2 regions of the Paenibacillus sp. MB22_1 genome follow, and region 2 is predicted to be linked to the other one. Evidence: predicted binding sites of a transcription regulator. Region 2 holds the regulator's gene; the other holds the start of a gene.
The links. The regulator NrdR, encoded in region 2, represses ribonucleotide reductase genes. The targets are predictions, from matches to a motif close to AACACNATATATNGTGTT.
Positions count from the first base shown of each region.

Region 1: ACL02P_RS08920 (adenosylcobalamin-dependent ribonucleoside-diphosphate reductase) is a predicted target of NrdR. The motif match lies at 1,422-1,439, and genes of this name have one in related genera.

Region 1 covers NZ_JBLADV010000001.1:1,907,623-1,912,047, reverse strand. The annotation lists gene ACL02P_RS08925 (2,3-butanediol dehydrogenase) at 85-1,131, opposite strand; gene ACL02P_RS08920 (adenosylcobalamin-dependent ribonucleoside-diphosphate reductase) at 1,614-4,199, shown strand; partial or broken gene ACL02P_RS08915 (IS3 family transposase) at 4,293-4,421, opposite strand.
Region 2 covers NZ_JBLADV010000001.1:2,092,346-2,096,770, reverse strand. The annotation lists gene mutM (DNA-formamidopyrimidine glycosylase) at 1-716, shown strand, start outside; gene coaE (dephospho-CoA kinase) at 756-1,352, shown strand; gene ACL02P_RS09905 (lytic transglycosylase domain-containing protein) at 1,349-1,912, shown strand; gene ACL02P_RS09900 (alpha/beta-type small acid-soluble spore protein) at 1,986-2,207, opposite strand; gene nrdR (transcriptional regulator NrdR) at 2,345-2,815, shown strand; gene ACL02P_RS09890 (phosphate ABC transporter substrate-binding protein) at 2,996-3,952, shown strand; gene pstC (phosphate ABC transporter permease subunit PstC) at 4,039-4,425, shown strand, end outside.

The DNA.
Region 1 (4,425 bases), 180 kb from region 2:
TGTAAGAGCAAGAGGGTGGTTTATCTCATTAAAAAAAAAGCCGGCCGGGGATCATCTCCCTGACCGGCGATTGCTTGATCTATTTTACTCCGCTTTCACCAAGATTTTGATTTGATTCCGCTCTTTGAGGAGTCCTTCAAAGCCTTCATCGATGGCTTGATCCAGCTTAATGCGCTTCGTCACCAGCTTGTCCGCCGAGAAGTAGCCTTGAGCCATCAAGCTGATCACCGCCGGGAAGACGTCGCGGTAGCCGATAATGCCGCTTACGGTACGTTCCTTCATGACGATGTTTTGCGGATGGAGGGAGGCTTCCTTCTCGAAAATGCTGACGATCATCGTTTCACCGCCGATTTTGGTGGATAGGATCGCCTGGGTTAGCACGGGAGAAACCCCTGTCACTTCATAGGCTACGTCCACACCGCCTTGCGTGCGCTTGTGAATTTCTTCGACGGCATCGTATTCTTTCGGATCGATGACGATGGCGCCGAGCTCGGCAGCCTTCTGCTTCCGTTCCTCAGACAGCTCGACCGCATAGATTTCCGAAGCCCCTGAAGCCTTCAGTGCTTCGATCACCAGCAGACCGATCGGTCCGGTGCCAAAGACAGCTGCTTTGTCGCCCACTTTAAATTTACTGGAGCGGACTGCATGAAGTGCTACAGCGGATGGCTCAACCAGGGCGCCTTGCTCGAAGGATACCGAATCCGGGATTTTATGTAGCATTTGTTCCGGTACGTTGGCATATTCGGAGAATCCGCCGCCTCCGCCCGCCAGGCCGAAGAAGCCCATTTTATCGCAAAGATTGTATTTCCCTTGCTTACAAGCCTCGCAGGTTCCGCAGGCATAGATCGGTTCAACCACGACGCGATCGCCGACGGCCACGCGGGTGACGCCTTCGCCAACTTCAACCACTTGTCCGGAAAATTCATGTCCCATGACGATCGGCGCTTTATCTCCGCTTAACGGGTGGGTTTCCAGAGGGATAAAAATCGGGCCGGCTACATATTCGTGCAGATCACTGCCGCAAATCCCGCACCATTCCACCTTGATTTTCGCTTTGCCCGGTTCCGCTTTTGGCTCCTCGATGTTCTCCAGTCTTAGGTCCTTGACGCCATGCCATCTTAAAGCTTTCACTTGAACTCATCTCCTCGTAAGTTATGAACCTCAATTTCTAGTTTACTCCTTTTTGGGGGCAGGATTCCCATTGATTTGTTAAAATTGTGTTAATTCAAATCTAATAAAACTTAGGAGATGCTTCCCTGGTTTCTTGGAAATGGTTACAAAGCGGTTTTATAGTTTTGAGTCTGAAAAATAGAGAGAATTGAAGGAAACAGGGGGTTGGGCGAGATGTATTCGGATTAAAGCCTAAAATTTCACCCTGAACTGCTATGACAACGAGATATTGTATAGTATAATGGTATTCGCACACAATATATTGTGATTCATACATATGATATTACCGTTTACAGGGTGTGTGCCGCGGTGATCAAGCGGGCGATTTCCGGCTTGATACAGCGTTTTTTTCGTTTTTTTGCCTAATTTCGACTTTAGGAATCGAGGCGAATGACTGATTAATTAAAGGATACTCTGAATCAATTTTTAGGAGGGTGTTTTCTTTGAAAACTGTGCAAAAACAGCGCCTTGAGGGGCTAAGTGAGAAAATCTTCTTGGACCGGTACGCCTGGAAGGACGCGGATCCTAGCCACGCCAAAGTGGGCGATGTCGTACTCGTTCTGACGAAGGACGACCCAAAATTCCCGACGAAGGAAGTAGGGGAGGTTGTTGCCCGTGACGGCCGTAAGGTTACGGTGAAGACCCGCCGGGGCGATCTGGTGGAGACCGACGTCGAGAAGCTGACCCTCAATATCGAGAAAACGCCTGAAGAAATGTGGGACCGTCTGGCCAAAGCGATGGCTTCGGTTGAGGAAACGCCAGAGAAACAGAAGGAATGGGAAGAGAAATTCCGTTATATTCTGGATGATTGGAAGCTTGTTCCGGGCGGACGGATTGCGGCTGGTGCCGGTGCCAGTGATGAGTTAACTTTGTTCAACTGTTATGTTATTCCTTCGCCGAAGGACAGCCGGGGCGGCATCATGGAGACGCTGTCCGAAATGACCGAGATCATGGCTCGCGGCGGCGGCGTAGGCATTAACTTGAGCTCCCTGCGTCCACGTCGTGCGATCGTTCGTGGCGTTAATGGCTCTTCCAGCGGTGCTGTATCTTGGGGCGGCTTGTTCAGCTACACAACCGGCCTGATCGAGCAAGGCGGCAGCCGTCGCGGTGCGCTGATGCTGATGATCAACGACTGGCATCCGGACGTGCTGGACTTCATCACTGTTAAACAGACGATGGGCCAAGTGACCAACGCGAACTTGTCGGTTTGCGTCAGCAATGCTTTTATGAAAGCTGTAAAAGAAGACCTCGATTGGGATCTGGTATTCCCGGATACAACTTACGAGGATTACAACGAGGTGTGGGACGGCGATCTCGATAAATGGAAAGCCGATGGACGTAAAGTGATCCACTACCGTACCGTCAAAGCGCGTGAGATCTGGCATACGATCATCGAATCGGCTTGGAAATCCGCTGAGCCGGGCGTGGTCTTCATGGAATACTACAACCAAATGTCCAACAGCTGGTACTTTAACCCGATCATCTGTACGAATCCGTGCGGTGAGCAAGGACTGCCGGGCTGGGGCGTATGTAACCTGTCGGCGATGAACTTGTCCAAGTTCTACGATGAAGAGAAGCACGATGTGGCATGGGATGAACTGGCGACAACTACGCGTTATTCAGTTCGTTTCTTGGACAACGTCATCAACAAGACACCTTATCATTTTGAAGAAAACGAGAAGAACCAGAAGAAAGAGCGCCGCGTTGGCCTTGGAACGATGGGTCTGGCCGAGCTGATGATCAAGCTGAACATCCGTTACGGCAGCCCGGAATCGCTGGAATTCCTCGATAAATTGTATGGCTTTATTGCGAAGGAAGCTTACCTGGCCTCTGCAGATATCGCAGAAGAGAAAGGATCCTTCCCGGCATTTGAAGCAGATAAATTTTTACAAAGCGGCTTTATGAAGAACATGACGGAAGTGTATCCAGAAGTTGGTGAAGCTGTCCGCACCAAAGGGATTCGCAATGTCACGATCATTACCCAAGCGCCAACTGGCAGCACAGGGACGATGGTTGGCACTTCGACTGGGATCGAACCGTACTTCGCCTTCAAATATTACCGTCAAAGCCGTCTCGGCTTCGACGAGCAATTCGTGCCGATCGCGCAGGAATGGATGGACGCGCATCCAGGCGAACCGCTGCCGGATTACTTCGTAACGGCGATGGATTTGTCGGCGGAAGATCATATCCGCGTACAAGCGGCGATTCAGCGTTGGGTGGACAGCTCGATCTCGAAAACGGCCAACTGCCCGTCCGACTTTACGGTTGAAGATACGAAACGGCTGTATGAGCTGGCCTTCGACCTTGGCTGCAAAGGCGTAACGATCTACCGCGATGGCAGCCGCGATGTGCAAGTTCTGCAAACGGAGAAGAAGGAAGAGAAGAAAGAGGAAGCATCTGCTCAACCTAGCGCAGCGGCAACTCCACAACCGGCAAATGCTTCGGTTCAAGCCAGCAGCCCAAAAACCGGCGAACAATACAAGAGACGCCCGCAAGTGCTGCATGGAGCAACGTATAAAATCAACACGCCGTTTGGCATGGCCTATATCACGATCAATGACATGAACGGGACTCCAGGTGAGATCTTCTTGAACGTAGGTAAAGCTGGTTCTGACGTGTTCGCGATGGCAGAAGCCCTTGGCCGCGTCTGCTCGCTGTTCCTGCGTTACGGCGACCATGGCGAGAAGGTTGAACTGCTGATTAAGCACCTCAAAGGCATCGGCGGAACGGGAGCAATCGGCTTTGGTCCGAACCGTGTAGAATCGATCGCGGACGCCGTCGCCAAAGCGTTGGAGACGCACGTACAAAACGGACCTTACGGCGACCACGACCCAGCGCCGGTAGCCGCAACGGTTGCACAGGAGACAGCACACGTTCACGGCACGGCAGACGGCTCGCATGGCGGCTACAGCCACGGCAGTGCACCGGCCACCTCGCGCGACCTGTGCCCATCCTGCGGCTCCGCCTCGCTGATCAACATCGAGGGCTGCAAAACTTGCAGCAACTGCGGGTATAGCAAGTGCTCGTAAGAATTGGATAAATGAATTTTTTCGAAAAGGCAAAAAGCCCGAAGCAAAATGGGGCTGCCCCCCTGATTTGAGACAGGGGTCAAAACACCTTTACTAAACAGCCAGTTGCCGAAATTCAATCGGTGACTGGTTGTTTAGTTTCGCTTGAATTCGAAATACGTTATAGTATGTGATATACTCTCGAGTGGTCTGCTCAACGTGTGTGTTGTCAGAATCGTTGAGAACT
Region 2 (4,425 bases):
TTGAGATTGGCCGCCGCGGAAAATTTTTGCGGATTATCATGGATGGGCTGGTGCTCGTCTCCCATTTGCGGATGGAAGGGCGTTACGGGCTGTATCAGCCCGGAGAAGAGGTGGAGAAGCATACCCATGTCATTTTCCGGTTTACGGACGGGACGGAACTCCGCTACAAAGATGTACGCCAGTTTGGTACGATGCATCTGTTTGCTCCTGGGGAGGAGTTTACGAACAAGCCGCTGGTGAAGCTGGGATTGGAGCCGCTGGAGGAGTCGTTTACCCTTCAAGCATTCCAGGACAAAATTTCCCGGCGAACCACGAAAATCAAGCCAGCCTTGCTGAACCAGGAATACATCGTTGGCTTGGGGAATATATATGTAGATGAAGCATTGTTTCGGGCAGGCATCCACCCGGAATATCCGGCGGACAAGCTGACCAAGAGGCAGCTGGAGCAGCTTCATGCCGCCATCGTTGAGACGTTAACCGAAGCGGTAGAAGCTGGTGGCTCCTCCATCAAATCGTACGTGAACGGGCAAGGTGAAATGGGGATGTTTCAACATTCCTTGCGGATGTACGGCCGCCAAGGTGAGCCTTGTCTGAACTGCGGACAGCCGGTGATGAAGACCGTTGTAGGGGGGCGGGGCACGCATTTTTGCCCGAATTGTCAGCCGCCTTATCGGACAAGCGGGTCTGCACGCGCCAAGCAACGGCTAACGAGATAGAACGAGGCTCCAAGTTATGAGTGTGAGGTGGATAGGGTTATGAACATCGGACTGACCGGAGGCATTGCGACCGGGAAAAGCACGGTTTCCCGATTGTTGGCCGAGCGTGGGGCCGCCATTATCGATGCGGATGTGATCGCCAGGGAGATTATGGAGCCGGGCCATCCGGTATTGGCCGCCGTTAGCGAACGATTTGGCCCGGGCGTGCTGCACCCCGATGGAACGCTGAATCGCAAGAAGCTAGGCGAGATCGTCTTCTCGAATCCGGAGGAGCGTAAGGCGCTGGAGGCACTAACGCATCCGGCGATCCGCGCTGAAATGAAGCGGCGCATGGAAGAGCTGGAAGCAGCGGATCCTCACAGATTGGTGGTGGCGGATATCCCGCTGCTTTATGAATCGGGTCTTGATCCGTTATACGATCAAATTATGGTTGTCTACGTCCCCCGCGAGGTACAGTTAACCCGGTTGATGTTGAGGGACGGGTTATCGAAGGAGGCGGCCGAGCAGCGGATCAGCGCCCAGATGGATATCGAAATCAAGAAAGAGAGGGCGGATATTTTGATTGATAACAGCGGTGGACTTGAGGAAACGAAGCGGCAGATAGATGACTTTTGGCGGGATCAGGGACTACGATGAGGTGGCTTCGCAAAAAAAGAGTCTTGCTTCTGTTGTTTATCGGTTTCATCATCCTCATCTTTTTTAATTCGGCATGGCTTTCGTTGTTTTACCCGATTTATTATAAAGAAGAAATCCGGCGGCATGCCAAGAACAACGGCCTGGATCCGTTTATTGTTGCAGCGATCATTAAGGTGGAGACGAACTACAAATCGGGCGTGGAGTCCCGGAAAGGCGCGCTCGGAATTATGCAGATCATGCCCGATACGGCGGAGTGGGTGATTTCCAAAGCGAAGTTGCCCAATACAACGCTGGAAGACATCCGCAACGAGACGGAAACGAATATCCAGATCGGCACCTGGTATCTGAGATCGCTCTCCCAGCAATTTGACGGTAACACCATCGCCATGATCGCAGCGTATAATGCCGGACCAACCAATGTGAAAAATTGGCTGAAGAGCGGGCGATGGGACGGACGACTGGAGACGGTGCAAAATATTCCTTTTGGCGAGACCCGGCATTACGTCCAGCGGGTATCCCACTATTACAAACAATATTTAAAGATATATGATGATTTTTAAGGGGGCCTAAGGTTATAACAAAAGAAAGCATTGACCGACCTTACGCCAGCCAATGCTCTCTTCAGTTGATCGGTTATTTGAATTGACCTGCCAGCTGTTGTTCAGCCAGGGTCACCAGACGTTTCGTGATGAAACCACCGATCGAACCGTTTTCGTAAGAAGTCAGGTTACCAGCATATCCGTCTTGTGGGAAAGAGATGCCAAGCTCCTGAGCGATTTCATATTTCATTTGATCCAAAGCTCCGGATGCTTGTCTAACCACCAGGTTGTTCGAAGAGTTATTATTTTGGGCCATGATTTGTTCACCTCCTTGTGGTTGGTAACAGTATTATGTGCCGGACTAGGAATTTCAATCACATGAATTTGCAGTAATTTATTGCCATCCGGTGAGACAGGCCGTGATGACGTCATTTAGAGGGGAGGTGTTCTAGTTTGAAATGTCCTTATTGCGACTATTTAGGCACCAAAGTGCTTGATTCGAGACCGGCGAACGAGAACCGTTCGATCCGCCGCCGGCGTGAATGCGAGAAATGCAACCGGCGGTTTACAACGTTTGAAATGGTGGAAGAAGTGCCGTTGATTGTGATCAAAAAGGATGGAAGCCGCGAGGAATTCAGCCGGGAGAAAATGCTGCGAGGTCTGATTCGAGCCTGCGAGAAACGTCCGGTTTCCGTCGAACAGCTGGAATCCATCGTATCCGAAGTGGAACGTTCCTTGCGCCACTCGGCGAACGCCGAGGTAGAGAGCCGGCAAATCGGCGAATTGGTGATGGAGCAGCTCTATCCGGTGGACGAGGTTGCATATGTACGGTTTGCTTCGGTTTATCGTCAATTTAAAGATATCAACATGTTTATGAAAGAACTCAAAGGCCTGCTGTCCAAAAATACAGGGGTCACGGAATAGTTCATTTCTCAAGCACTCTTCGCCGGCCGGCGCGGGAGTGTTTTTTTATTTTTTGCATAGAATAAACCTAAAGACTAAGATGCCCTCTTATTTTACACAAAGTTTACAAAACGAGAACACAGCATTGATCTTCGCTTTCTATAATCAAACTGTAAATCAATTAAGGGGGAAACCTAAACAATGAAAAAGAGTATGTTATTGATTTTGACTTTGGTGCTGAGCTTCGCGCTGGCAGCATGCGGTCAAAACAACGCGGCACCAAACAACACGGCCGGCACCAACGGAAGCACTGCGGATGATGCATCCGCGAGCAACGGGGGTAATGCAGCGACATCGGAACTTTCCGGGTCGATCTTGGCTGTAGGTTCCTCGGCTTTACAACCTTTGGTAGACCAAGTTTCGAAAAAATTTATGGATCAAAATCCAAATGTTTCTATACAAGTTCAAGGCGGCGGAAGCGGTACCGGGTTGACGCAGGTTTCCGGAGGCCAAGCGGACATCGGGAACTCCGACGTCTTCGCAGAAGAGAAGCTGGATGCGGCTCAAGCTGGTGAACTGGTTGACCACCAAGTTGCTGTCGTCGCGATGGCAGCTGTCGTTAACCCGGACATCACTGTCGACAATTTGACAAAAGACCAACTGGTCCAAATTTTCACGGGTAAAATCACAAATTGGAAAGATCTTGGCGGTCCGGACCAAGCGATTCAAATCGTAAACCGTCCGTCGAGCTCCGGGACTCGCGCCACATTTGAGAAATACGCGTTGGGTACGAAAACGGAGGACCTGCAAGGTTCGATCCAAGAAGATTCCTCCGGTACGGTAAAGAAACTGGTTGGAGAAACGCCGGGGGCGATCGGATATCTGGCCTTGTCCTACCTTGACGATACGGTCAAAGCTGTGAAGTACGAAGGCGTCGACGCAACGGAAGAAAACGTAGCAAACGGAACTTATCCGGTATGGGCTTATGAGCACATGTATACGAAAGGCGAGCCAAACGAAGTCGTGAAAGCCTTCTTGGACTACATGGTTTCCTCGGATGTTCAAGGCGACAACGGCGACGTAGTAGAGCTTGGCTATATTCCGATCAGCAAAATGCAAGTGGAACGCGATGTTGACGGCAACATCACGAAGAAATAACCAGCAGATTCGATAACATCATATCAGTGCGGCAAGAGGCGGACGGTTCTGCCTCTTTCTGTGCTGTTCTTAAAGGGAGAGGTTTCATGGCTCAGTCCGGCGGAAGAAAAAAAATACAACCGCATATCGTCGAGGAATGGACCGGCAAAATTTACGCTTCATTTTGTATCGTATTGCTGGTGGTTACGATCTTCTCGATGGTTTATTACGTAGCAACCAAGGGGTTAAGCACTTTTGTTCAAGACGGAATCTCACTAGGTGAAATTTTCGGCAGCACGAACTGGAAGCCGGATGGGGAGCCGCCGATGTTTGGCGCCCTGCCGTTTATCTTGGGCTCGTTCAGCACTTCGATTCTGGCGGCGCTGATCGCAGCACCGCTTGGCATTTGCGCAGCATTGTTTATGGTTGAAATTATGCCGAAGTTCGGCAAGAAGTATTTGCAGCCGGTCATCGAGCTGCTGGCCGGGATACCT